4 regions of the Klebsiella sp. PL-2018 genome follow, and region 2 is predicted to be linked to each of the others. Evidence: riboswitches for the same ligand, from Rfam matches in the RefSeq annotation. Region 2 holds a riboswitch; each other region holds the start of a gene.
The links. Region 2 has a riboswitch for thiamine pyrophosphate ahead of thiM (hydroxyethylthiazole kinase). Riboswitches for the same ligand answer to the same signal wherever they lie in the genome.
Positions count from the first base shown of each region.

Region 1: it holds a riboswitch for thiamine pyrophosphate, as region 2 does, so the genes downstream of both, MKleb_RS13830 (TenA family protein) here and thiM (hydroxyethylthiazole kinase) in region 2, are expected to answer to the same signal.
Region 3: it holds a riboswitch for thiamine pyrophosphate, as region 2 does, so the genes downstream of both, thiB (thiamine ABC transporter substrate binding subunit) here and thiM (hydroxyethylthiazole kinase) in region 2, are expected to answer to the same signal.
Region 4: it holds a riboswitch for thiamine pyrophosphate, as region 2 does, so the genes downstream of both, thiC (phosphomethylpyrimidine synthase ThiC) here and thiM (hydroxyethylthiazole kinase) in region 2, are expected to answer to the same signal.

Region 1 covers NZ_CP077673.1:2,968,585-2,975,666, forward strand. The annotation lists gene MKleb_RS13810 (alpha/beta fold hydrolase) at 1-697, opposite strand, end outside; gene MKleb_RS13815 (LacI family DNA-binding transcriptional regulator) at 866-1,900, shown strand; gene MKleb_RS13820 (sugar phosphate isomerase/epimerase family protein) at 2,085-3,008, shown strand; gene MKleb_RS13825 (Gfo/Idh/MocA family protein) at 3,023-4,195, shown strand; TPP riboswitch at 4,348-4,449, shown strand; gene MKleb_RS13830 (TenA family protein) at 4,520-5,215, shown strand; gene MKleb_RS13835 (ABC transporter ATP-binding protein) at 5,212-5,940, shown strand; gene MKleb_RS13840 (ABC transporter permease) at 5,937-6,677, shown strand; gene MKleb_RS13845 (ABC transporter substrate-binding protein) at 6,702-7,082, shown strand, end outside.
Region 2 covers NZ_CP077673.1:3,936,327-3,943,408, forward strand. The annotation lists gene MKleb_RS18370 (SDR family oxidoreductase) at 89-838, shown strand; gene MKleb_RS18375 (FGGY-family carbohydrate kinase) at 869-2,476, shown strand; gene fbaB (class I fructose-bisphosphate aldolase) at 2,571-3,623, opposite strand; gene thiD (bifunctional hydroxymethylpyrimidine kinase/phosphomethylpyrimidine kinase) at 3,772-4,572, opposite strand; gene thiM (hydroxyethylthiazole kinase) at 4,569-5,342, opposite strand; TPP riboswitch at 5,377-5,473, opposite strand; gene MKleb_RS18395 (alkyl/aryl-sulfatase) at 5,706-7,082, shown strand, end outside.
Region 3 covers NZ_CP077673.1:934,851-941,932, forward strand. The annotation lists gene araC (arabinose operon transcriptional regulator AraC) at 1-396, shown strand, start outside; gene MKleb_RS04390 (DedA family protein) at 525-1,292, shown strand; gene thiQ (thiamine ABC transporter ATP-binding protein ThiQ) at 1,279-1,980, opposite strand; gene thiP (thiamine/thiamine pyrophosphate ABC transporter permease ThiP) at 1,964-3,574, opposite strand; gene thiB (thiamine ABC transporter substrate binding subunit) at 3,550-4,533, opposite strand; TPP riboswitch at 4,565-4,727, opposite strand; gene sgrR (HTH-type transcriptional regulator SgrR) at 4,765-6,420, opposite strand; gene sgrT (glucose uptake inhibitor SgrT) at 6,508-6,660, shown strand; gene MKleb_RS04420 (sugar efflux transporter) at 6,889-7,082, shown strand, end outside.
Region 4 covers NZ_CP077673.1:325,813-332,894, reverse strand. The annotation lists gene MKleb_RS01540 (YjaG family protein) at 1-240, opposite strand, end outside; gene nfi (deoxyribonuclease V) at 283-954, opposite strand; gene hemE (uroporphyrinogen decarboxylase) at 964-2,028, opposite strand; gene nudC (NAD(+) diphosphatase) at 2,195-2,968, opposite strand; gene MKleb_RS01520 (Rsd/AlgQ family anti-sigma factor) at 3,064-3,561, shown strand; TPP riboswitch at 3,616-3,729, shown strand; gene thiC (phosphomethylpyrimidine synthase ThiC) at 3,815-5,710, shown strand; gene thiE (thiamine phosphate synthase) at 5,710-6,345, shown strand; gene MKleb_RS01505 (HesA/MoeB/ThiF family protein) at 6,338-7,082, shown strand, end outside; gene thiS (sulfur carrier protein ThiS) at 7,077-7,082, shown strand, end outside.

The sequences.
Region 1 (7,082 bases), 970 kb from region 2:
TCGGGTCGCCGCCGATCGGCGCTTTGCCGACTGCCGGCGGAAGAATGTCGGCTGCGGTGGTCCCCTTCTCAAAATACGGCGTCCCGGTCAGCACCGTTGCGCGAACATTCAGCTCCGGCGCGTAGTGGGGTTGATATCCGGCGCTGGCGAACGCGGCGTGCGCGCCCTGCGACTGTCCGACCAGAATGAGTTCATTTTTCAGCGGGAACTGTTTCAGGGCGGCGCGAACGCTATCAAGCACGCTCCACGCTTCGCCGCGGGCATTAAGATAATGGTGCAGGCCAGACGAACCCAGACCGGCATAATCCGGCGCGACCACCGCGTAGCCCAGCGACAGCCAGGTGTTCAGGTACTGCTTATCGCGATCGCTGCGCGGGTTTAACGACGGCGCGCAGTGATTAGCCACGCCCACGGTACCGTGGGCCCAGACCACAACCGGCCATCCCCCTTCCGGGGTGGCGCCAAACGGAATAAAGACCGCGGCGGTATCTTCGCGGGCGGTTTTGCCGTCCACGCCGCTGCGGGAGGGATAGCGCAGGAGATACTGCTTTGCCGCTTCGCTTAAGCCATTTCCGGCGCTGAGCGGAGAGACCGCGTCGCTATTATCGGCGGCGGCGCTGGCCGGGACCGCGCTCATGGAGAGCAGTAGCAGCGCAGAGGTGGCGGCGAGGAATTTTTTTGAGAGGGAATACGTCATAACATCCTGTTCCTGAGTGGGGATGCACTTAGTGTAGACCCTGGCGGTTGAATATCAGGTCAATGAAGCCAGTGCGGCGAAATGATTTTCCTGAAGTCTGACCCGCCTCGCTGTTTGCCTGTCACAATAATGATAGCTTTTTATCATTACCCTCAAAGGAAGAGAATCATGTCAGCAAAAAAAGTCACCATGGCGGATATCGCCAAAGAGGCCAGAGTCGGTATCGCGACGGTGGACAGGGTGCTCAATAAACGCACGCCCGTGAAAGAGAGCACCGAACGTAAAGTGCTGGAATCCGCGCGGCGCTTAGGCTTCGCGCTGGAGCAATCCCGCTATCGGCTGGCGGCGGATCGGCCGGCGGTAGCCCTCAGAATGGGCTTCATTCTGCTACAGCAGTCACACTCGTTTTACCATCAGCTGGCGCAGGCGCTGGAGCAGGCGGCGTTACCGTGGCATAGCCCGGCGCAGGCCCCCGCTTTCCTGCATTATGATATTAACGCCATCGACGATATGGCCGCCGCGATCGCCCGTCTGAGCGATACGGTCGACGTTATCGGTATTGTCGCGCTGGATAATCCGCTTATCCGCCATGCGGTCGTGCAGGCCATCGAGAAAGGCGTCCGCGTCTTCACCCTGCTCTCCGATATGAGCATCCCGCAGCGTACCGGCTATATCGGGCTGGATAACCAGAAAGCGGGCCGCACCGCCGGTTGGGCGGTGGACAGGCTGTGCCACGAAGACGGCGAAATTGGCATTATCGTCGGCGATAACCGGTTTATTTGTCAGGAAAGCTGCGAGATAAGTTTCCGCTCCTACCTGCGTGAACAGGGCAAAGGCGATCGGGTGCTTGAACCGGTGCGCAGCCACGAACGCGCCGATGTCGCGCGCCAGGTTACGGAAGAGATGCTGCAACAGTACCCCGATCTGAAGGCCATTTACGCGCCCTGCGGCGGCGTGGAAGGGATTGTCGCCGCCCTGCGCGCGCGCCAGCGCCAGCATCAGGTCACCCTGATTTGTCATGGCCCGGTGGATAGCGGCGAGCTGGCGCTAATTGACGGCACTATCGATCTCATGCTTACCCATCGGCTTGACGAATTTGCCGCCGCCACCATCAACGCGTTTGTCCACGCCGCCAGCCAGCCGCAGGCGGCGTTTATCAACGCTCTACAGCCGTTTGACCTCCTCACTAAAGAACACCTCTGATTGCCGCAGGCGCGGGTAAAGTTGCCGCGCCCCGCTTCAGCGCTGCGTTTGATAAAAAACTATCATTTATGCCATCAAAATAAACCTTGAATCCCATCAAAGAATTTAAATTTCATCATTGTTGGATATGAAATTTTCATTCAATACTGGTCATGTTTTCTCCTCATCTGAAAAGGAAGCCATCATGACCATACATATTGCCAACGCGCCGTGCAGCTGGGGCGTCGATGATCCCAAAAATCCTTATCTGCCGCCGTGGTCCAAGGTACTGGAAGAAGCGGCGACCGCCGGTTATAAAAGCATTGAACTGGGCCCGTGGAGCTATCTGCCGACCCGGGCCGATGAACTCAGCGCAGCGCTGAATAAACAGGGGCTGTCGCTGGTTGCCGGAACGATCTTCGACGATCTGGTCAGCGAAGAGAACTTCGCGAATATTGTCGAACTGACGCATAACCTCTGCCGCAACCTGTCGCAGGTGCCGTCGGCGGAAAAGACGCCGGGCAACCCCTTCCAGCCGCCTTATCTGGTCATTATTGATTTCGGCAATCCGCAGCGGGCGAAATATGCCGGGCGCGGCGAGCTGGCTCCCCGCCTGTCACCCGCCGACTGGCAGCGGATGGTCGACCACATTGTGACCATCAGCCGACTGGCGTGGCAGGAGTACGGCGTTCGCCCGGTTATCCATCCTCACGCCGGCGGCTGCATTGAGTTTGCCGATGAAATCGATCTGCTGGCGGCGCAAATCCCCCATGACGTAGCCGGTTTATGTCTCGACACCGGCCATCTCTTCTATTCGGGTATGGACCCCATCAGCTGGCTGGATCGCCATTTTGATCGCCTTGACTACCTGCACTTTAAAGATGTCGACCCGCAGGTGTTCAGGAGCGTGATTTCCCGCGGCATCGACTTCTTCTCCGCCTGCGCGGAGGGGGTGATGTGCCCGCTCGGCAGCGGCGCCATTGATTATCCGGCGGTGCGCGCCTTTCTCGACAAGCGGGGCTATCAGGGCTGGATCACCATTGAGCAAGAGCGCGATCCGCGCAACGTCGAGGGCAGCCTGCAGGCGGTCACGGAAAGCCTGCGCTACCTGCGCTCGGTTGGTTTTTAATCGGGAGAAAACACATGATTAACGGTATTAAACCTGTTGGCCGCTCCTTGCGCTGGGGTATGGTGGGCGGCGGCGGAAGCAGCCAGATTGGCTATATTCACCGCTCTGCGGCGCTGCGTGACGGATCGTTTACCCTGCTGGCCGGAGCCTTTGATATTGACCCACGGCGCGGGCGCGAGTTTGGCCAGCAGCTGGGCGTGGAGGCCGGGCGCTGTTACCCCGACTACGAAACGTTGTTTCGCGAAGAGGCGGCGCGGGAAGACGGCATTGAAGCGGTCTCCATCGCCACGCCAAACAACACCCACTACGCCATTTGCCGCGCGGCGCTGGAGGCCGGACTGCATGTGGTCTGCGAAAAACCGCTCTGTTTTACCGGCGAAGAGGCCGATGCGCTGGTGGCCCTGAGCGAAAAGCAGCGCAAAATCATCGGCGTCACCTACGGCTACGCCGGGCATCAGCTGATTCTCCAGGCGCGGCAGATGATTGAACAGGGGCTACTGGGCGAGATCCGCATCATCAATATGCAGTTCGCCCACGGTTTCCATAACCAGCCGGTAGAGCAGGATAACCCCAGCACCCGCTGGCGGGTGGACCCGAAATTTGTCGGTCCCAGCTACGTGCTGGGCGATCTGGCCACCCACCCGCTGTTCCTGGCGGAGACCATGGCGCCGAAGCTCAATATCACTCGCCTGATGTGCTCCCGCCAGAGCTTTGTCAAAAGCCGCGCGCCGCTGGAGGATAACGCGCATGTGCTGATGGAGTACGACAACGGCGCCGTAGGGTCGATGTGGTGCTCGGCGGTCAACAGCGGCTCAATGCACGGACAGAAGGTCCGCATCGTCGGGGAGAAAGCCAGCCTGGAGTGGTGGGATGAACAGCCGAACCAGCTGCGCTACGAAATTCAGGGCGAGCCGGTGCGCATCCTCGAACGCGGAATGTCCTATCTCGATCCGCTGGCCCTGCAGGACGACCGGATCGGCGGCGGCCATCCCGAAGGGCTGTTTGAGGCCTGGTCGAATCTGTATCGCCGCTTTGCCATCGCCATGGATGCCACCGACCGTCGCGACGCGGCTTTGCTGGAAAACTTCTGGTATCCGGATGCCAGAGCCGGGGCGCTCGGCGTGCACTGGGTCGAGAAGTGCGTACGTTCAGCAGACAGCGGCGCCAGCTGGGTAGAATTTCACTGATCCTTTGATAATACGCGCCCGGCAAGGCATCAGCCGCCGCCGGGCTGCCGCGATGTACAAAGCCCTTTCTCGCGACACTCACACGTGACAACGTCACCTTTCCTCATAAAATTCACAGCATTGTAATCAAAAAGGGAATGTCGTATAACAGGGGCCAAACCGAGGGGTGTCCCGTGAGGGCTGAGATGGCGTAAGCCGAACCCTTTGAACCTGATCTGGGTCATGCCAGCGAAGGGACGGGTCGGCATTTCCGCCAGTTTTGCGCCATTGCCTGTTCACACTTCTTTCAGCACGCCCGGATCTCCCTTTTTTTCAGGAGGTCCTGTGATTCTTCCCGCGTTTACCCAGGGTATTTATGGTCGTCTGCGTCAGCAGGCCGGCGCCGACTGGCAGCACTACGTCGCCCACCCCTTCCTGCGCCAGCTCGCCAACGGTACCCTCCCCGAGCCCGCTTTTCGCCGCTATCTGACGCAGGACTATCTGTTTCTGATCCACTTCGCCCGCAGCTACGCCCTGCTGGTCAGCAAGCTGCGCACCCTGGCGGAAATGCGCGCTGCCGCCGCGTCGATGAACGCCATTCTCGACGAACTGCCGCTCCACGTTGGCTACTGCCGGGAATGGGGGCTGGATGAAGCGACGATGGCCGCCGAAACGGAAGCCGCGGAAACCGTCAACTACACCCGCTACGTACTGGACATTGGCCACTCCGGCGACGCCCTGGATCTGCTGGCGGCGCTGATGCCCTGCGTGGCCGGCTACGCGGAAATCGGCCTCGGCCTGCTGCACGATCCGGCGACCCGGCTGACCGCCAATCCTTATGACTCGTGGATCCGCAACTACGGCGATGAGGGTTACCTGAACGGCGTCAATAACGCCATCGGCCTGCTGGAAACCCTCTGGCAGCAGCGCGGCGGTGAGGCGCGTTTCGCTGAACTCAGCGCTATTTTCACCACCGCCACGCGTCTGGAGGCTAACTTCTGGCAGATGGGCCTTAACGCCGTCGCGGAGCGCCCGGCGTGACGGCTCCCGGAATTGAGGTGCACGGCCTGGGCCTGCGCTTTGGCTCGCGGCAGATCTTCGACAATCTGACGTTCACTATCCCCGGCGGCCAGTGGGTATCGCTGCTGGGGGCCAGCGGCGCCGGAAAGACCAGCCTGCTGCGTATTATCGCCGGGCTGGCAAAAGCCACCGCCGGTGAGGTTCGCGCCAGCGACGGGCAGCCAATAAACAAGCGGCTGGCGTGGATGGGGCAAAAAGATCTGCTGTATCCGTGGTTAAGCGTGCGCGACAACGTCTCGCTTGGCGCGCGTCTGCGCGGGGAGCGCGTGGACCATCGGCGGGTTGCCGAGCTGTTACAGCAGGTTGGCCTTGAACACTGCGCCGGCGACCGCCCGGCCGCCCTCTCAGGCGGCATGCGCCAGCGTGCGGCGCTGGCGCGTACGCTCTACGAAGACCGGCCCATCGTGCTGATGGACGAGCCCTTTTCCGCGCTCGACACGATTACCCGCACGCGCATTCAGACCCTGGCCGCCGGGCTGCTGGTAAACCGCACCGTCGTGCTGATCACCCACGACCCGATGGAAGCCTGCCGCCTGAGCCACCGTCTGCTGGTCCTTTCCCCCGCTCCCGGCGGGATTGACGACGGGCATCACCTCTCCGGCATGCCGCCGCGAGCGCCGGACGACCCGGCGCTGTTGGCCAGCCAGGCGGAGCTGCTGCAACAGCTCATAAGGGCTAACGGATGAGCGCAAAACTGTTTCGCGCCGCCGTGGTGTTCTGCGGCCTGCTGCTGCTCTGGTGGCTGGCGACCCGCAGCGGCATTCCCGCTTTCCTGCTGCCTTCCCCCTCGGCGGTGGCAAGCGCTCTGTGGGTCAACCGCGCGTACCTCGGCGAACACATGCTGATCACATTAAGCGAGATCCTCAGCGGCCTCGCGCTCGGCGTTCTGCTCGGCGTGATCCTGGCGCTGTGCATGATTGTCTCGCCTCGCCTTCAGCGCTGGCTGATGCCGCTGGTGCTGACCAGTCAGGCGATCCCGGTTTTCGCCCTTGCCCCGCTGCTGGTGCTGTGGTTCGGTTTCGGCATGAGCGCCAAGGTCATGATGGCGGTGCTGGTGATTTTCTTTCCCGTCACCTCGGCGTTTTTCGACGGTCTGCGCCGGGTTAACCACGACTATCTCGATCTGGCACGCACGATGGGGGCCTCTTTTGGCGCGCAGCTGCGCCACGTTCGCCTGATGGCTGCCCTTCCGGCCCTCGGTTCCGGCCTGCGGATGGCGGCCGCCGTCGCCCCCATCGGGGCGATCATCGGCGAATGGGTCGGTTCAGCCGAAGGATTGGGCTACGTGATGCTTAACGCCAACGCCCGTCTGCAAACCGATATCTGCTTTGCGGCCCTGTTTATTCTGGTGCTACTGACCGTCCTGCTCTGGCTGGCGGTGGATGCTTTCTTACACCGGCTGATTAACTGGACGCCGGAATAACGCTCTTAAATAAAAGGACTAATCATGCGTAAACGTGTTTATGCCGGTATGACGATTGCCGCGCTGTTCAGCGGTCAGGCGCTGGCCAACGAGAAACTCACCCTGGTGCTGGACTGGTATATCAATCCCGACCACGCGCCGATCCTGGTGGCCGAACAGATTGGCGCCTTTAAAGACGCGGGGCTGGACGTCAAGATTGTGCCGCCGTCCGACCCGGCGCTGCCGCCGCGGCTGGTCGCCGCCCGCCAGGCGGACCTGGCGATTACCTACCAGCCGCAGGTGCATTTTTTTGCTGATGAAGGGCTGCCGCTGGTCCGCGTCGGCACGCTGATTAATTCGCCGCTGAATACGGTGATCGCGCTGGATAAAAGCATAAAATCTCCCGCCGATCTGCAGGGCAAAAAA
Region 2 (7,082 bases):
CAATACCTTAACAAGTTTTCGTCTCCAGCGTCGAACGCGATGCCCTCGCGTTCGATAGTTCCAACCAGACTCTGTAAAGGATTATAAAATGAACCACTCTGTCTCCTCTATGAATACTTCCCTTAGCGGTAAAGTCGCCGCCATTACCGGCGCGGCGTCCGGTATCGGCCTCGAATGCGCCAGAACCCTGCTGGGCGCTGGCGCAAAAGTGGTGCTTATCGACCGTGAAGGCGAGAAGCTCAACAAACTTGTCGCCGAACTCGGCGAAAACGCCTTCGCCCTGCAGGTTGACCTGATGCAGGCGGATCAGGTCGATAATATTCTGCAGGGTATTTTGCAGCTTACCGGGCGTCTCGATATTTTCCACGCCAACGCCGGATCTTACATCGGCGGGCCGGTGGCCGAGGGCGATCCGGACGTCTGGGACCGCGTGCTGCACCTCAATACCAACGCCGCCTTCCGCTGCGTGCGTAGCGTCCTGCCGCATCTTATCGCGCAAAAGTCCGGGGACATTATCTTCACCAGCTCTATCGCGGGGGTGGTGCCGGTGATCTGGGAGCCTATCTATACCGCGTCGAAATTTGCCGTCCAGGCGTTTGTTCATACTACCCGCCGCCAGGTTTCGCAGTACGGCGTGCGCGTCGGCGCCGTGCTGCCGGGCCCGGTAGTCACCGCCCTGCTGGACGACTGGCCGAAAGCCAAAATGGACGAAGCGCTGGCCAACGGCAGCCTGATGCAGCCGATTGAGGTGGCCGAGTCGGTGCTGTTTATGGTGACGCGCTCGAAAAACGTCACCGTGCGCGACATTGTGATCCTGCCGAACAGCGTGGATCTCTGACCGTTCAACCAGACTGTGTGAGAGGATGTTATGCAAATCGATACGCAACATATTATTGGCGTCGATGTCGGTTCGGGCAGCGTTCGCGCCGGGGTGTTCAATCTGCGGGGCGAGCTTCTCGCCCACGCGACCCGGGAAATTACCCTGTTTCGCAGCGCCGGAAGCGTGGTCGAACAGTCGAGCCGCGAGATCTGGCAGGCGGTGTGCTACTGCATTAAAACGGCGGTGGCCAGCGCCGGGGTCGCGCCGTCATCGATTGCCGGAATCGGCTTCGATGCCACCTGCTCGCTGGTGGTGATTGGCGATAACGACGCCCCGCTGGCGGTCGGGCCTTCGGAAGATGCGGAGCGCAACATTATCGTCTGGATGGATCACCGCGCCACCGGGCAGGCGGAAAAGATCAACGCCACGGGCCACGCGGTGCTGCAGTACGTCGGCGGTAAAATCTCGCCGGAGATGGAAACGCCGAAAATTCTCTGGCTGAAGGAGAACCGCCCGCACATTTATCAGCAGGCGCGCCACTTCTTCGACCTCGCCGATTATCTCACCTGGCGCTCAACCGGCGATTTAGCCCGCTCGGTCTGTACCGTGACCTGTAAATGGACCTACCTGGCGCATGAACAACGCTGGGATGCCAGCTACTTCCGCCAGATTGGCCTCGAAGAGCTGGCGGATGAAGATTTTGTCCGCATCGGCCAGCGGATTGTCGATCCGGGAACCCCCTGCGGCGACGGCCTTTGCGCCACGGCGGCAGAGGAGATGGGCCTGCCGGTCGGTACTCCGGTGGCGGTCGGGATGATCGATGCCCACGCGGGCGGTATCGGCACCGTCGGCGTGCTTAACGGCGCGGTTAACAATATGGCCTACGTCTTCGGCACCTCCTCCTGCACCATGACCACCACTCAGGAAGCGGTGTTCGTGCCCGGCGTCTGGGGGCCATATTACTCGGCGATGGTGCCGGGGTTCTGGCTGAGCGAAGGCGGGCAGAGCGCGGCCGGAGCGGCCATCGACCAGCTGCTGAGCTTCCATCCCGCCGCCGCCGAGGCTAAGGCGCTGGCCAGGGCGCGCGGCGTCCCGCTGCCGGTTTATCTTGCCGATAGCGTGCTGGCGAAAGTGGAGCGTCCTTCTGCCGCGGTCACACTCGCCGCCGGGCTGCACGTGGTGCCTGAATTTTTAGGTAATCGGGCGCCGCTGGCCGACCCGCACGCGAAAGCGATTATCGCCGGGCTGGGGATGGAGCGGGATCTGGACAACCTGATGGCGCTCTACGTCGCCGGATTGTGCGGCATCGGCTACGGCCTGCGGCAGATTATTGACGCCCAGAAGGCGTGCGGCATCCACAGCGAGCATATCGTCATCAGCGGCGGAGCCGGGCAGCATCCGCTGGTGCGCCAGCTGCTGGCTGACGCCTGCGGAGTGAGCGTGGTGAGTACCGAATCCAGCGAACCGGTGCTGTTAGGTTCGGCGATTCTCGGCGCGGTGGCCGGCCAGATCGCCCCGTCCCTGCCGGAAGCGATGAAGCAGTTTACCCGGGTGGATAAAACCTACCGCTGCGTTGCCCAGTATAGCGCCGATCATCAGCGGCGCTATGAAGCGTATAAAACGCTACAGCACACGGCGCGGCTGATTCGCGAGTAAGCAAGATCCCGGGCTGCGGCGTAAACGCCCTACCCGGGCTACCAGACCGCACGAAACCGTAGCCCGGCCAGGCGTAGCGCCGCCACGCGAATGCTTAAGCGATGGTGACTTTGCCGTCCAGATAGACATCCTGCACGGCATTGATCAGCTTCACGCCGTCGGCCATCGATTTTTTAAACGCCTTACGGCCCAGAATCAGCCCCATGCCGCCCGCGCGCTTATTGATAACCGCGGTGCGCACGGCATCGGAGAGATCGGTTTCCCCGCCCGCGGCGCCGCCGGAGTTAATCAGCCCGGCGCGGCCCATATAGCAGTTCGCCAGCTGGTAACGCACCAGATCGATCGGATTATCGCTGGTGAGCTTGCTGTAAACCCGGTCATCGGTATAGCCGAAGTTCACCGCTTTATAGCCGCCGTTATTTTCCGCCATTTTTTGCTTCACGATATCCGCGCCGATGGTCGCCGCCAGATGGTTAGCCTGGCCGATTAAGTCAGCGGAAACGTGGTAGTCGACGCCATCTTTCTTAAACGCCGAATTACGCAGATAGGCCCACAGCACGGTCACCAGGCCCAGTTCGTGCGCGCGCTCAAACGCAGCGGAGATTTCTTCGATTTGACGACGAGACTGTTCGGAACCGAAATAGATCGTCGCCCCGACCGCCACAGCCCCCATATTGAACGCCTGCTCAACGCTGGCGTACAGCGTCTGATCGTATTCGGTCGGGTAGCTCAGCGTTTCGTTATGGTTCAGCTTGACCAGGAAGGGGATGCGGTGCGCATAGCGGCGCGACACCGAGGCCAGCACGCCATAGGTGGAGGCCACGCAGTTACAACCGGCCTCAATGGCCAGTTCGACGATATTTTTCGGATCAAAGTACAGCGGGTTGGCGGCAAAAGAGGCGCCAGCAGAATGCTCTACGCCCTGGTCGACCGGCAGGATCGACAGATAGCCGGTTCCCCCCAGGCGGCCGGTGTTATACAGGGTTTGCATATTACGCAGCACCGCCGGCGGACGGTTGTTATCAACCATCACCCGATCGACGTAATCCGACCCCGGCAAATAGAGCTGGTCGGCTGGAATCGTCATACAGCGGTGCTGTAAAAGCGTGTCGGCATCTTTGCCAAGCAACTGCGTAATATCAGTCATAGCGATCTCCCGTAAGTGCCGGTCGAAACCGGCATGCGTTTTCCCAACCCAATTATTTTGGGCAGGTTAAGCCTGGTACCGACTCAGCAGATTTTCCAGCCGGGAGCCTATTTTTTCAGCATAGTCTGCTGACACGTTGTCTTGCCGTTTACCACCAGGCGTGGAAATGGTGTACCGGGCCGATCCCGTGCCCCACTTCCAGCGAATCCGCCTGCGCCAGCGCCGCCGAGAGCCAGCCCTTGGCTTCCGCCACGGTTCGCCCCCAATCCTCATAACGCGGACGCAGGGCCGCCAGCGCCGCTGACAGCGTACAGCCGGTACCGTGGGTGTTTTTGGTCTGGACTCTCGGCGCGGTAAAGCGCTGCTCCCCATCGCGGGTAAAGAGCCAGTCCGGGCTTTCCGCATCATCCAGATGGCCGCCTTTCATTAATACCGCTCCGCAGCCCATGCCCAGCAGCGCTCTGCCCTGCTCCAGCATCTCCTGTTCCGTTCTGGCATGCGGCGCAGCCAGCAGCGCCGCCGCCTCCGGCAGGTTCGGGGTGATCAGCGAGACCTGCGGCAGCAGGCGCTGGCGCAGCGTCTCTACCGCCGAGGCTGAGAGCAGCGGATCGCCGCTTTTCGCCAGCATGACGGTATCCAGCACCACATTTTTAATCTGATAACGCGCCAGCCGTTCCGCCACCGCCTCGACGATATCGGTTTCCGCCAGCATCCCGATTTTGGTGGTATCGATGCGCACATCGCTGAAAACGGAATCGAGCTGTGCGGCGACAAAATCAGGCTCTATCCGGTACACCGACTGGACGCCGCGGGTGTTTTGCGCCACCAGCGCGGTGATGACCGAGCAGCCGTAAGCGCCCAGCGCCGAGAAGGTTTTGAGATCCGCCTGGATCCCCGCGCCGCCGCTCGGGTCGGTGCCGGCGATGGTTAGCGCATTAATTCGTTTCACAGATCGCCTCCCGCATAGAGCGCATCGAGGAAGGCGGGAGTAAAGCTGCCGGGGCCGCCCTGCAGCGCCGCTTTTCCCCCCGCAAGCTTCATCAGACCGCAGGCCGCGGCCACGTTCTCCAGCCGATCGCCGGGCATCGCCGCAGCGGCGGCAACCACCGCCGACAGCGCGCAGCCGGTGCCGACCACCCGGGTCATCAGCGGATCGCCGCCGGTGACCATGCGAATGCGCTGGCCGTCGGTGACGTAATCAACCTCCCCGGTCACCGCGACCACGGTATTCAGCTGGCGGGCTAACGCCTGGGCTGCGGGCAGCGCTGCGGCGGCGGTATCGGTCGTATCGACGCCGCGCCCGCCGCCGCTCATTCCGGCCAGGGCCATAATTTCCGACGCATTACCGCGAACGGCGGCAGGCTGCAGCGCCAGCAGCTCCCGGCAAAATTCTGTCCGTAAGGTCAGCACGCCGACCGCCACCGGGTCCAGCGCCCACGGCTTACCCGCCTGCTGCGCGCTGCGCGCCGCCGCACGCATCGCCGCCGCGCGTTCAACCGTCAGCGTACCGACATTAATCAGCAGCGCATCGGCAATGGCGGCAAACTGGCTGGCTTCGTCCGGGTCGATAACCATCGCCGGGGATGCGCCAATCGCTAACAGGACGTTGGCGGTAAAGGTCTGCACCACGTCGTTGGTCATGCAGTGAACAAGAGGAGAATGGCGGTGAAAAAGGTGCCGCAGATGGGCAATATGCGCGGGGTTCAGCAGGTCAGACATCGTTTGCTCCCGCCAGGCGATGAAGAAGCGACGACCCTGCGGTCTCTGACTTCCCTACGCTGGCATTATCCAGATCAGGTGGTACGGGTTTTTCTCAGCCTTCACAAGGAAGGGCACCCCGAGTCATTGAGAGATAAAAACGTTCTCAGCGGGCAGGTTACGGTAAGTCGCGGGACAACGCAAGCCGGCCCGGCGTAGGTATACAAGCGCAAGGCAATTCAAAATTAACAATAAGCAATCAAATAATTAACAAAACAAACACTTTTGCAGATACGTGTTTATAGTTTAGGAGGCGTTACAGGATGTAACCCGACGTCATATCGAAATTAACGAGTGAATCAGCGTAAAACCATGAGGATTCCGATGAAATTAACACCGATTATGAAAAGTCTGGCTCTGGCAGGAATTATCTCGACTCTCCCTGTGACCAGCTGGGCCGAAACGTCGCCGAAAGAAGCCGCTGCGGCGACCAAACAGGCAAACGACGCGCTGTATAAACAGCTCCCCTTCTCCGACAACACCGACTTTACCAACGCGCATAAAGGTTTTATTGCCGCGCTTCCTACGGAAGTGATTAAAGGTGAACAGGGCAACGTTATCTGGAACCCGCAGCAGTACGCCTTTATCAAAGAGAGGGAAAAGGCGCCGGATACGGTCAACCCCAGCCTCTGGCGTCAATCCCAGCTCATCAATATCAGCGGCCTGTTTGAAGTGACCGAAGGCGTGTACCAGATCCGCAACCTCGATCTCTCCAATATGACCATCATTGAAGGTAAAGAGGGCATCACGGTTGTGGATCCGCTGGTATCAGCGGAGACCGCAAAGGTCGGAATGGATCTGTATTACAAAAATCGCGGCAATAAGCCGGTCGTTGCGGTGATCTACACCCACAGCCACGTTGACCATTACGGCGGCGTGCGCGGCGTGGTCGATGAAGCCGATGTCAAATCCGGCAAAGTCAAAATCTACGCACCTTCCGGTTTTATGGAAGCTGCCGTTGCTGAAAATATTATGGCCGGTAACGTGATGAGCCGTCGCGCCAGCTATATGTACGGCAACCTGCTCAAACCGGATGCCACCGGCCAGGTTGGCGCAGGTCTCGGCACCACGACCTCTGCCGGCACCGTCACGCTGATCGCTCCCACCAATATCATCGAGAAAGATGGTCAGAAAGAGACCATCGACGGCCTGACCTACGATTTTATGCTGGCGCCGGGCTCGGAAGCACCGTCGGAAATGCTGTGGTATATCGAAGAGAAGAAGCTCATTGAATCCGCCGAAGATGTCACCCATACCCTGCATAACACCTACTCGCTGCGCGGGGCGAAAATTCGTGAACCGCTGCCGTGGTCGAAATATATCAACGCCGCCATTGTGCGCTGGGGCGACAAGGCTGAAATCATTATGGCCCAGCACCACTGGCCGACCTGGGGTAATGAGAACGTGGTTAACCTGCTGAAGAGCCAGCGCGACCTGTATCGGTACATTAATGACCAGACTCTGCGCATGGCCAACGAGGGCCTGACCCGCGATGAGATCGCCGCCAAATTCAAGCTGCCGGACAGCCTGGCCAATACCTGGGCCAACCGCGGCTACTACGGCTCCGTCAGCCATGACGTGAAGGCTACCTACGTCCTCTATCTCGGCTGGTTCGACGGCAACCCGGCTACGCTGGACGAGCTGCCGCCGGAAGAAGCGGCGAAGAAGTTCGTTGATTATATGGGCGGCGCCGACGCTATC
Region 3 (7,082 bases), 2.8 Mb from region 2:
CTGGCGATCAATCTTATGGAGCAGCTGCTGCTCAGGCGCATGGAAGCTATCAACGAATCGCTGCATCCGCCGCTGGATAACCGGGTGCGCGATGCCTGCCAGTACATCAGCGATCATCTGGCGGACAGCCATTTCGATATTGCCAGCGTCGCCCAGCACGTGTGCCTGTCGCCGTCGCGCCTGTCGCATCTGTTCCGCCAGCAGCTGGGGATCAGCGTACTGGGGTGGCGGGAGGATCAGCGCATTAGCCAGGCTAAGCTGCTGCTGAGCACGACGCGGATGCCGATCGCGACCGTTGGCCGTAACGTCGGTTTTGAGGACCAGCTCTACTTTTCGCGCGTGTTTAAGAAATGCACCGGCGCCAGCCCGAGCGAGTTTCGCGCAGGGTGTGAATAAAAAGTAAAGAAAGTGAAATGATGGCCCGGATTTTTAACACAGCCAGTAAACTATACAAACAAATGATGGCTTGACGAAGTATGAACGGCTCCGGAGAATCCGTGCTTCGTTTTTAAACCGGGTACATTATGCAAGCATTGCTGGAACACTTTATTACTCAATCCACGGTCTATTCTCTGATAGCCGTTCTGCTGGTCGCCTTCCTCGAGTCGCTGGCGCTGGTGGGGCTTATCTTACCGGGAACGGTGATGATGGCCGGATTGGGGGCGCTGATCGGCAGCGGCGAGGTTAACTTCTGGCAGGCGTGGCTGGCGGGGATTATCGGCTGTTTGCTTGGCGACTGGATTTCATTCTGGCTTGGCTGGCGGTTTAAAAAGCCGCTGCATCGCTGGTCTTTTTTGAAGAAAAACAAAGCGCTGCTGGATAAAACCGAACATGCGCTGCATCAGCACAGCATGTTTACGATTCTGATTGGCCGCTTCGTCGGGCCGACGCGCCCGCTGGTGCCGATGGTCGCCGGGATGCTCGATCTGCCGGTCGCGAAGTTCATCCCGCCGAATATCATCGGCTGCCTGCTGTGGCCGCCGCTCTACTTCTTACCGGGAATCCTTGCCGGGGCGGCCATTGATATCCCGGCCGATGAGAATAGCGCCAGCTTTAAGTGGCTGCTGCTGGGGGCGGCGCTGCTGGCGTGGCTGGCGGCGTGGCTATGCTGGCGGCTGTGGCGCAGCGCCAAAAGCGCTGGCGATCGTCTCACCCGTTTTCTGCCGCGTTCGCGCCTGCTGTGGCTCGCTCCGCTCATGGTGTGCGCCGCCGGCGCGGCGCTGGTGTTTGCCTTCCGTCATCCGCTGATGCCGGTCTATCTCGACATTCTGCATAAGGTTATTTTGCGCTAATTCCCAGCAGCGCCGAGGCGCTGCTGTTGCCGCTGAGCAGCGCGGCGGTCGCGCCATCCCAGGCAATGCGTCCCTCAGCCACGACCACCGACCGCGGCGCGATGCGCGCCGCATCTTCCACGCTGTGCGAGACCATCAGCAGCGTCAGCTGCCGCTGCTGGCAGACGTCGGCAACCAGCGTCAGCATCTCCAGCCTCAGCGCGGGATCGAGCGCCGAGAAGGGCTCATCCAGCAGCAGTACCGGCTGCTGGCGCACCAGACAGCGCGCCAGCGCCGCACGCTGGCGCTGGCCGCCGGAAAGCTCGCCCGGCAGCCGCTCTAACATCGCGTCAATCCCCATCTGTCCGGCAATCGCCTGCAGATGGGCGGATTGATCCGCGTTCAGCTTGAGCCCCGGGTGCATTCCCAGCGCAATGTTCTGGCGGATGGTGAGATGGTTGAACAGATTATTTTCCTGAAACAGCATCGATACCGGACGACGCGCGGGCGGCGTGTGGGTATGGGGCTGGCCGTCGAGCGCGATACTGCCGCTGGCGGGCGTTAAAAAACCGGCAATCAGGTTCAGCAGCGTGCTTTTTCCGGCCCCGCTCGGGCCAAGAACCGCGATGCGCTCACCGCGTTCGACGGAAAGCGTAAAACGCATCGGCAGATGCTGGTAAAGCCAGGTCACATCATTCAGTTTTAGCATCGCGTCCCGGAAGTTTTTCAATCACGCTAAAGAGTAAAAAGCACAGCAGCAGAAGCAGAAGGGCGGTCACGGCGCCGTCCTGGCTACGGTAAGAACCAATTTGCTGATACAGATAAAAGGGCAGCGTACGGAAATCTTCGTTGCCGAACAGCGCCACGACGCCGAAATCGCCAATCGACAGCACGCAGGCGAAGGCCAGCGCCTGGGCCAGCGGCCGCTTTAAAGCGCGAAGCTCGACCACCCGAAGGCGGGTGAAGCCGCGCATCCCCAGCGACTGGCAGAGGGTGCCGTAGCGGGCGGCGATATCGCGCATCGGGTTTTCCAGTACCTTGAGCGCATAGGGGATTGCCATCAGCGCATTGGTGAAAATCACGATACCGTCGGCGGACTCGGGCAGGCCCACGCTGTTATTGAGCAACAGGAAGAAACCGGTGGCCAGCACGATGCCCGGCATGGCGAGGATCAGCATCCCGCTCAGCTCAAGCGCCTGACCGGCCAGAGGGTGACGGCGGGCGCGAAGCTCGCGGCTGCTCCAGAGCAGCATCATGGTAAGGATGACGCTTAAGAGCCCGGCGGCAAGCGCGATACGCAGCGACGTCCACAGCGCCTGCCATAGCGCCGGCTGATGCAGCACGCTCAGCAGATTGCTGTTCAGCCCGTCGCCTATCACCGCCAGCAGCGGCGGCAGCAGCAGTAAAAGCGCCGCGCCAATCAGCGCCGCGTCGCACAGCCGGCTGTACAGCCGGTCGTCGGGATCGCGCCAGCCGCGAATATGGCTGGCCCCGATGGCGAGGGCTTTACTCAGGCGCTGGCTAAGCAGCACCAGCCCGAGGCAGCAGACCATCTGAATAAGCGCCAGCATCGCCGCGCGCGCCGGGTCGTAGTCGAAATTAAGGGCCTGGTAAATCGCCAGTTCGATGGTGGTCGCCCGCGGGCCGCCGCCCAGCGACAGCACGGTCGCAAAGCTGGCGAAACAGAGCATAAAGATCAGCGCCGCGACCGGTGGAATTTGCCGGCGCAGCCACGGCCACTCGACCAGCCGGAAGAAGACGTAGCCGCGCATGCCGAGCTGGGCGGCGATTTGCCGCTGTTCGCCGGGGATATTTTCCAGCGTCTGCAGCAGCAGGCGCGTGGCCATCGGCATATTAAAGAATACGTGCGCCAGCAGGATCCCCTGTAGCCCGTAGGGCGAGAATTCCCATTGCCAGCCAAAAACGTGGCATAGCTGGGCCAGCCAGCCCTGACGACCGTAGACGCTAAGAATGCCGAAGACCGCCACCAGTACCGGCAGAATTAAGGTCATCGCGCAAAGGCGCAGCAGCAGCGTGCGCCCGGGGAAGCGCCGCCGGTACAGGGCGCGGGCGAGGAATATCGCCGGTAGCACCGAAAAAAGCGCGGAAAGGAAGGCCTGCCAGAAGGAGAAACGCACCACGTGCCAGAGATAGCTGTCGCGGATAAGCGCGTTCCAGGAGGTCTCCGGGGCGCTGAACCATAGCGCCAGAAAGGCGGCCAGCGCCACGACGACCAGCACGATGGCCGCCGTGAGTCCCGGCAGGAGCCAGCCGAAAGCTAGCGGCTGACGGCGCGTTGCCATGCGCTAATCCAGTTCTGACGTTCGGCGGCCACCTGTTGCGGTGTGAATTCGAGGGTCGTTTGCGGTTTCATCAGCGCGTCAAAGCCTGCCGGAAGCGCAACCGTCGTCACCGGATACATCCAGTTGCCGGTGGGGATCGCGTTCTGGAAGCCCGGCGATACCATAAATTTAAGGAACTTTTCCGCCAGCTCCGGCTGTTTGCTGGCCGCGGTGCGGGCGGCTACCTCAACCTGCAGGTAGTGGCCTTCAGCGAAGTTTGCCGCGGCGTAGTTATCTTTTTTCTCTTCGATAATGTGGTAAGCCGGGGAGGTGGTGTAGCTCAGCACCAGATCGCTTTCGCCTTTCAGGAACAGGCCGTAGGCTTCGCTCCAGCCCTTGGTAACGGTAACGGTTTTCGCCGCCAGCTTCTGCCAGGCTTCCGGCGCTTTATCGCCGTAGACTTTTTGCATCCACAGCAGCAGGCCCAGGCCCGGCGTACTGGTGCGCGGATCTTCATAAATCACCCGCCATTTTTGCTCGCCCTCAACCAGCTCTTTCAGGCTTTTCGGCGGATTTTTCAGCTTGTTTTTATCGTAAACAAAGGCGAAGTAGCCGTAATCGAACGGCACGAAGGTGTCGTTGTCCCAGCCGCCGGGCACGCTGACCGCGCTGGCCGGGACGCCGCTTTTGGCGAACAGCTTGCTTTGCGAAGCGGCTTCCAGCAGGTTGTTATCCAGTCCCAGCACCACGTCGGCTTTGCTGTTTTTGCCTTCCATTCGCAGGCGGTTGAGCAGCGAGACGCCATCTTCCAGTGCCACGAACTTCAGCTCGCAGCCGCAGTCGGCTTCAAAGGCTTTTTTAACCGCCGGGCCCGGGCCCCAGTCGGCGGAGAACGAGTCGTAGGTATAAACGGTGAGCAGCGGTTTGGCAAAAACGGGCGCGGCGACCAGCGCCAGCAGGGGGAGTAATTTTTTCAACACTTTGCACCTCAGAAAAAGGGGTGGCAAAGGATTTTGAGAGGGCCTCAAATCCCTTCGCCGGCGTTATCCGGATCAGGTTCGACGGGTATTTTCTCAGCCCATACGCTTTATCTTCGGGTTGCTTCTGCGCTAACCGCGCGTTGAGGCAACTTGAATGAGATTGCGTATGTTTATTAGCACCCCGTTGAGAACGGCAGTTAGTGTAATGATTTTGTTTGCCAACGGAAAGCATTACGGCTCCGGCGGCGCGAACCACGCGGACTTAAAGTCAAACCAGCCGAGCGTGTTCATGCGTACGCCGCGCATGCTGCGCTGCCCCTGGATCATCAGCCAGTGGTGGATCAGCGGCACCACGGTTTGATTGGCCAACAGCTGCTGACTCCAGGTGGCCGGGTTCAGCTCGCCCGCGCGCCAGCGAGCGGCGTCATGTTCCCAGTCGATGGGGATACAGTTGCGAATCAGCGGAACTTCATACAGCCAGGCAAACAGGGAGAAATCGATCGGCAGCGTAAAGTTGGCGCTGTTGAGCCAAACGTCGCTGACCACCTCCCCGCGGTGCCACTCCTGATACTCCAGCTCCTGGATCTCCAGCTTAACCTGATGCTCGGCCAGCAGCGTTGCCATGATCCCGCCCATCACGCGATGCTCGACGTGATCCTGGTAGTAGGTCAGCCTGACTGTCTCAAGGCCGGCAGGCTTCTCGCAGGCGTGGCTGCGCGCATGATGCCAGCGGGGCAGCAGGCCATACGCCGGGAACCAGTTGCCCTGATAGTGCTCGCCGGCGTGATAGAGCAGGTTAGCGGGCTGGAACACATAGCTTAGCCACTGGCGTACCGCGCTGTTACCGCCCAGCGGGCTGCGGGCGTCGAACAGCAGGTAATAACACCCCTCTTCCAGGCGGCTTTCCACCGCTTTTTCGCTTTGCGTGGTGCCCTGTAACGTCAACCCGCCGTTGGGTTCTTCGCTGATTTCCGGCAGGACCCAGACGTTCACTTCATCGATCAGCGCCCGGTAGCCGAAATAGTCATCGAAGGCGTGAATTTTGAGCTGATTCTGGTTATTACGCACAACCGAGTAGGGCCCGGTCCCCACGGGGATACTGGAGAAATTCTCCATCGTTCGCCACTCATGCGGAAGGATCATGGCCGGGACCTGGCTTAACAACCACGGCAGCCAGCGGTCGGGCTGGCGGAGATGAATGTCGAGGGTCCATGCGGTGGGAGAGTCGATGCGCTCAATATGAGAGAACAGCGGCAGGGCGTTGCTGCGCTGCAGAGAGGTGATGACATCTTCCATCTCCAGCTCTCGTCCATGATGAAAATGAATCCCCGGACGCAGAAAAAAGCGCCAGTGGGTGGGGGCGATCTGCTGCCAATGGTGAGCAATATCGGCCTCCAGTTCCCCATTTTCCTCATTTACCCGCGTCAGGGCGCTAAAAATCTGCCGGGCAATATGCGTTTCCGAGCGGCGCAGCGCGCTGCCGGGCAGCAGATTTTTCATCGGCCGATAGTAGAGCACGCGCAGGATATGCCGGCCCTGACGAAAGCTGCGGCCTAAATGGGAAACCAGCATTTGCCGGACGGCGGCTTTATCGCCAACCAGCTGCACCAGCTGATCGATTCTGTCCTGATCCAGCAGATCTTCCGCCCTCTGCTGCTGCAGGGCGAGACCGGTATAGAGAAAAGAGAGGCGGGAGCGCTTGCCGCGCCCGGCCTCCGCCTCCCAGGTCAGCCAGCCGCGCGCTTCCATCATGTTGAGTAGGGTACGCATATGGCGGCGCGAGCAGCTTAGCATCTCTGCCAGCGCATTCAGCGTGGTCTCCTGCGACTTGCCATCGCAGCACTGCCACAGGCGGATGAACTGCTGTTGTAAACGACCGGAAGACATAAAAGGGGAACTCCTGATAAAAACTCAGCAATTTATTACTTCCTATATTAAGTCAATAATCAACGTCGATGAAGCGAGGAGGTGAATATGATGGGGTCAACCATGAAACAGTTCTACCAACGCTACTTTTCTGCGACGCAGGATGCGTCCTGGCTGGCCCGCCTGATGGCAGGAAGACAGCAGAAAATGCTCGGCGAACTGATGCAGTGGGGAGTTACGTCGCAGACCTCTGATCATTGACTTGCAGACATCATGTGTGACTGAGTATTGGTGTTATACTCGTCGTCTTTCAAGCTGCAGGTGCGTTGGCTGCGCCCGCTCGCCCAGGCCACATAGTTATCTATGTTTCCAGGGACTTACGTTCTGGCCGCCTGCCCGCAACTCGAAATCCATAGAGTATAGAATCACCCGCCAGCAGAATACTTCTGCTGGCTTTTTTCGTTTTCTTCGCGTGCTTAAGGATATTTCATGCTGTGGTTAATGACGATGGGGCGTCGTCTAAACGGCGTTTACGCCGCTTTTATGCTTGTCGCTTTCATGATGGGGATCGCCGGCGCGCTGCAGGCGCCGACGCTCAGCTTATTCCTCAGCCGCGAAGTGGGCGCGCAGCCGTTCTGGGTAGGACTGTTCTATACGGTTAACGCCATTGCCGGCATTCTGGT
Region 4 (7,082 bases), 2.2 Mb from region 2:
CGGAATCGCCTCTTCCAGCTTTTCCAGCTGGCTGTCGAAATTCACCTTCGCATCTTTTACCGTCAGCGTTTCCCAGATCAGATCGAGAATACGGCGATAAAGCTGGCCATCGGCGAACTCAGTTTGCTGACAGAACATGGCGTAGTTGGGGTACATCCGCTCGCACAGGCAGGCCATAAAGGTCACGTGCTGCCAGCTTTCCAGCTTCTCCAGACGCAGATGAATCGGGTTTTGTAACATGATGAAATCTCGAAGTCAGAAATTAGCCGCAGTGTACCTGAATCAGTCGTGATTTGCTTGCCAACGCACAAACGCCGGACGCCGGGACGCCACGGCATCAGCCCAGCGCGTCGGTTCAGGCAGGCGGTAGCCTTTCAGGCAGCGCTCCACCCACATCAGCGCGCTATCCAGGCCCACGCGGTGCCCGGTACTCACAAACAGGGGATTACAGCGCGTTTTACTGCGCAAAACCCACGCCAGCTGCTCGCCTTTATCTAACAACGGCGCCAGCGCGCCGGGCTCATCGCCCAGCGGCTCGAACTTACCGCACAGCCGTTTTTTCGCCACGCCGATGGTCGGCACATCCACCAGCAGACCAAAATGGCTGGCGACGCCGAGGCGGCGCGGGTGGGAAATACCGTGGCCATCAACAAATAAGAGATTTGGCTTCTGCGAAAGCTGCTCCCAGGCCGCCAGCAGCGCGGGGGTTTCGCGAAAGGAGAGGAAGCCGGGGATATAGGGCATCGTGGTCGCGACGCGCGCGACCTGATACTCCACCAGCACCAGGGATGGATAGCTCAGCAGCACCATCGCCGCCCGGGTCACCTCTCCCTCTTGCTCAAATCCAACATCCGCTCCGCCGATCAGCGTCGGCGGATCCTGGTCCAGCCGATCGCCTCGTTCAACCGATGCCGCCAGGCTGAGCTGCTGGGTGCGTAGCGATGACAAATCCATATTCACTCCTTAACGGTGGTATGGCGCCGACAACCGGTGCACTGCCTCCACAAATACGCCCGCATGTTCCGGGTCGACGTCCTGATGAATGCCGTGCCCAAGGTTAAAGACATGGCCTTCGCCCTGGCCAAATCCGGCGAGAATGGTCGCCACCTCTTCTTCGATGCGCGCCGGAGGGGCATAGAGCATCGAGGGATCCATATTGCCCTGCAGGGCGACTTTATGGCCGACTCGACGCCGCGCATCGGCGATATCGGTCGTCCAGTCGAGCCCCAGCGCATCGCAGCCGGTTTCCGCCATCGCTTCCAGCCACTGCCCGCCGCCTTTGGTAAACAGCGTCACCGGCACGCGGCGGCCATCATTCTCACGCAGCAGCCCATCAACGATTTTATGCATGTAATAGAGCGAGAACTGCTGATAATCCCGGCCGGTCAGCACCCCGCCCCAGGTATCAAAGATCATCACCGACTGCGCGCCCGCTTTGATTTGCGCATTCAGATACAGCGTGACGCTTTTCGCCAGCTTATCGAGCAGCGCGTGCAGGGCCTGCGGCTCGGCGTACATCATCTTTTTGATCACCGTAAACGCTTTGCTGCTGCCGCCTTCCACCATGTAGGTCGCCAGCGTCCACGGGCTGCCGGAAAAGCCAATCAGCGGCACTTCTCCCTTCAGCTCACGGCGGATGGTGCGCACGGCGTTCATCACGTAGCCAAGCTCATCTTCCGGGTCGGGGACGGGTAATTTATCGACATCCGCTTTGCCGGTAATGGGTGAGGTAAAACGCGGGCCCTCCCCGGCTTCGAAATAGAGCCCCAGCCCCATCGCATCCGGGATGGTGAGAATGTCCGAGAAGAGGATAGCCGCATCCAGCTTATAGCGGCGCAGCGGCTGCAGCGTCACTTCACAGGCAAGCTCGGCGTTTTTACACAGCGACATAAAATCGCCCGCCTCGGCGCGGGTGGCCTTATATTCCGGTAAATAGCGGCCCGCCTGACGCATCATCCATACCGGGGTGACATCAACCGGCTGGCGTAGCAGCGCGCGCAGGTAGCGATCGTTCTTCAGTTCGGTCATTTTTACATTCCTTTAGCGTTGATGCGCCAAGTTTATACACAAAATCATTCAAAGTGGATCGAGGCGGCAATTGAATGAACCCCAGGAGCTTACTCAAGTAAGTGACTGGGGCAAGTGAAAGCAGCCAACAAAGAGGCAATTTGAAGGATAAAGTGTATGTAACATGTCACTCATACTCTGCCCGACACATCGCCACGGTATCTTCAATCAGACGGCGCGCCACGGTGCCCGGCGGCGGCAAAAGCGGCAGATTGTCATAGCGATACCATCCCGCCTCCAGCAGCTCTTTCTTGTCGATGACAATCTCGCCGCTATCGTACTCGGCCATAAACGCGGTCATCAGCGATTGTGGGAACGGCCAGGGCTGAGAGGTCACGTAGCGCAGGTTTTTCACCTTAATGCCGCTCTCCTCCATCACCTCGCGGGCAACGGTCTGCTCCAGGGTTTCGCCGACTTCGACAAACCCGGCCAGCACCGTATGCACGCCATTACGATGGCGAGTATGCTGCGCCAGCAGGATAGAATCATCCCGACGGATGGCGACGATAATGCACGGGGCGATTTGCGGGTAGTAGCGTTCGCGGCAGTGGCTGCACAGCATTGCCCACTCGGTTTTGCTTGGGTGCATCGGATGGCCGCAGTAGCCGCAGAATTTATGCGAGCGGTAGAACTCCGCCAGCTGGATCCCGCGTCCTGCCAGTTGAAAAAGGCCAGCATCCTGATCGAGCACCTGGCGCAGCGATCCCATCTCATGCCGGCGATCCTGGCGTACCAGCCACACCGGATCGCCCTGCCATTCTCCGATTCGCAGCGCGGGCTGCCCCGCAAGATTAAAATTTACCGCTTCGCCGTAGGGCAATTCTCCGTCGGGCAACCATAATTTCTGTTCGTGGCTGACGATCCACCAGCCGCGATCTAATTTTTCAATAATACGATCCATATCTATTGCACTACCTTTATTTTACTGGCACTTTTAACATTAAATTTACATTTTGGTGAGCAACGTATTTCTCTTAAAACCTTGCGGAGTCAACCATGTTAAACCAGCTGGAAAACCTGACGGAACGTGTTGGAGGCAGCAATAAACTGGTCGATCGCTGGCTACAAGTACGTAAGCATTTGCTTGTGGCTTACTACAACCTGGTTGGCCTGAAGCCCGGCAAAGAATCATTTATGCGGCTTAATGAGAAAGCGCTGGATGATTTTTGTCAAAGCCTGGTGGACTACCTCTCCTCCGGCCATTTTAATATTTATGAACGCTTTATCGGCGAATTGGAAGGCGATACGCCACTTTTAGCCGCCACTAAGATTTATCCACAGCTGCAGGCCAATACCCAGCAGATCATGGATTATTACGACTCCTGCCTCGAAAACGCCATCGATCACGATAACTACCTTGAGTTCCAGCAGGCGCTGTCGGATATCGGCGAAGCGCTGGAAGCGCGCTTTGCGCTGGAAGATAACCTGATCGCCCTCGCCGTCGCCCACAGCCGCAAAGACAACGTCAGCGACAATATCGCGCCGACCGCTTGAGTTGTGAGCCATTAACGCGTAGTTTACATACATTCCCCCTCACGGAGAGGGGATGTCATCTTGTCGGAGTGCCCATTTTCCACACTGGAAAAGGCTGAGACCGTTAATTCGGGATCCGCGGAACCTGATCAGGCTAATACCTGCGAAGGGAACAAGAGTAAACTGCGTTTAGCATCTGCCTCTTCAGGGCCGATCGCATCTGTTACTCCATCCGTCGTCTGGCAAGCCATATCCTGTTTAACTGGAATGAGCTATGTCTACAACCAAACTCACGCGTCGAGAGCAACGCGAACGCGCCCAGCGCTTTATCGACACCCTGGAAGGTACCGCATTTCCCAATTCGCAGCGCATCTATATCCCCGGTTTGCAGGAAGATATTCGCGTACCGATGCGCGAAATTCAGCTGAGCCCGACGCTTATCGGCGGCAGCAAAGATAATCCTCAGTACGAAGCGAACGAAGCTATTCCGGTCTATGACACCTCCGGCCCCTATGGCGATCCGCACGTCGCGATTAACGTTCAGCAGGGTCTGGCAAAACTGCGTCAGCCGTGGATTGATGCGCGCCGCGACTGCGAAGCACTCAGCGATCGCAGCTCGGCCTATACCAGAGAGCGGCTGGCGGATGATGGCCTCAACGAACTGCGCTTTACCGGCCTGCTCACGCCCAGGCGCGCCATCGTCGGGAAATGCGTGACGCAGCTGCACTACGCCCGTCAGGGGATTGTCACCCCGGAAATGGAGTTCATCGCCATTCGCGAGAATATGGGCCGCGAGCGTATTCGTGGCGAAGTGCTGCGCCAGCAGCATCCGGGCGTTGGGTTTGGCGCGCGGCTGCCGGAGAATATCACCCCGGAGTTTGTGCGCGCTGAAGTCGCCGCCGGGCGCGCGATTATCCCGGCCAATATTAATCATCCGGAATCCGAACCGATGATTATTGGCCGCAACTTCCTCGTGAAGGTTAACGCCAATATCGGCAACTCGGCGGTCACTTCGTCGATTGAAGAAGAGGTCGAGAAGCTGGTGTGGGCGACGCGCTGGGGAGCGGATACGGTCATGGACCTCTCCACCGGCCGCTATATTCACGAGACCCGCGAGTGGATCCTGCGCAATAGTCCGGTACCGATCGGTACGGTGCCGATCTACCAGGCGCTGGAGAAGGTCAACGGGATCGCCGAAGATCTCACCTGGGAAGCCTTCCGCGATACGCTGCTCGAGCAGGCGGAACAGGGGGTGGACTACTTCACCATCCATGCGGGCGTGCTGCTGCGCTACGTGCCGATGACCGCCAGGCGCCTGACCGGCATCGTCTCCCGCGGCGGCTCAATCATGGCGAAATGGTGCCTGTCCCATCACAAAGAGAATTTCCTCTACCAGCATTTCCGCGAAATCTGCGAAATCTGCGCCGCCTATGACGTCTCGCTGTCATTGGGCGACGGTCTGCGTCCCGGCTCGATTCAGGATGCCAACGACGAAGCGCAGTTCGCCGAACTGCACACCCTGGGCGAACTGACCAAAATCGCCTGGGAGTACGACGTACAGGTGATGATCGAGGGCCCGGGCCACGTGCCGATGCAGATGATTCAGCGCAATATGACCGAAGAGCTGGAGCACTGCCACGAAGCGCCGTTCTACACCTTAGGGCCGCTAACCACCGATATCGCGCCGGGCTATGACCATTTCACCTCGGGAATTGGCGCCGCCATGATCGGCTGGTTCGGCTGCGCGATGCTCTGCTACGTGACGCCAAAAGAGCACCTCGGCCTGCCGAATAAAGAAGACGTTAAGCAGGGTCTGATTACCTACAAAATTGCCGCCCACGCCGCCGATCTCGCCAAAGGCCACCCCGGCGCGCAGATCCGCGATAACGCCATGTCGAAAGCGCGCTTCGAGTTCCGCTGGGAAGATCAGTTTAATCTGGCGCTCGACCCGTTCACCGCACGCGCTTACCACGACGAAACCCTGCCGCAGGAGTCAGGCAAAGTGGCCCACTTCTGCTCCATGTGCGGCCCTAAATTCTGCTCAATGAAGATAAGCCAGGAAGTTCGCGACTACGCCGCCGCGCAGACCATCGAAGTGGGGATGGCCGATATGTCGGATAACTTTCGCGCCCGCGGCGGTGAAATCTATCTACGTAAGGAGGAAGCCTGATGTATCAACCCGATTTTCCATCCGTCCCTTTCCGCCTGGGGCTTTATCCAGTCGTCGATAGCGTCGCGTGGATCGAACGCCTGCTGGTCGCGGGCGTTCGCACTCTCCAGCTGCGCATCAAGGATAAACGCGATAGTGAGGTTGAAGAGCATGTCGTTGCCGCTATCGCCCTGGGACGCAAATACCATGCGCGGCTGTTTATTAACGATTACTGGCGCCTGGCCATCAAACATCAGGCTTACGGCGTGCATTTAGGCCAGGAGGATCTGGAAACGACCGACCTCAGCGCCATCCGCAACGCCGGGCTGCGTCTTGGCGTTTCGACGCATGACGATATGGAAATTGATATCGCGCTGGCGGCGCGTCCCTCTTACATCGCGCTTGGGCACGTTTTTCCAACGCAAACCAAGCAGATGCCTTCCGCCCCTCAGGGGCTGGATCAGCTGGCGCAGCATATTCAGCGACTCGGGGATTATCCAACCGTGGCGATTGGCGGCATCAGCCTTGAGCGCGCCCCGGCGGTACTGGCGACCGGCGTCGGCAGCGTTGCGGTGGTCAGCGCCATTACTCAGGCGGCCGACTGGCGACAGGCAACGGCCCGGCTGCTCGAGATAGCGGGAGCCGGTGATGAATGACAGCGATTTTATGCGCTATAGCCGCCAGCTGCTGCTGGAGGATATCGCCATTGAAGGCCAGCAAATGCTGCTGGCCAGCCGGGTGTTGATCGTGGGTCTCGGCGGGCTGGGCTCTCCCGCCGCGCTCTATCTTGCCGGCGCTGGCGTCGGCACGTTGGTGCTGGTCGATGACGACGACGTGCACGTCAGTAACCTGCAGCGACAAATTTTGTTCACCAGCGAGGATATCGCTCAGCCTAAAACCACGGCCGCCAGGGCCCGGCTGGCTCAGTTAAATCCGCAGATTGAACTGATTGCGCTGAAGCAGCGGTTAGGCGGAAAGGCCCTGCGGGATGAAGTGGCGAAGGCCGATGTGGTACTGGATTGCACCGATAACATGGCGACCCGACAGGCGATCAACGCCGCCTGCGTCGCGCTTAAAACGCCGCTGATTACCGCCAGCGCCGTCGGGCTTGGGGGGCAGCTGATGGTACTGACGCCGCCGTGGGAGCAGGGCTGCTATCGCTGTCTGTGGCCGGACGCTAACGAGCCTGAGCGCAACTGCCGTACGGCGGGCATTATCGGTCCGGTGGTTGGCATGATGGGTACCCTACAGGCGCTGGAGGCCATCAAGCTGCTCGCCGGCATGATGGCCCCGCGGAACACGCTGCGCCTGTTCGATGCCCGAACCAGCAGCTGGCGTACTCTCGCGCTCCAGCGGGCTCAGGGCTGTCCGGTATGCGGAGGGCAGCATGCGG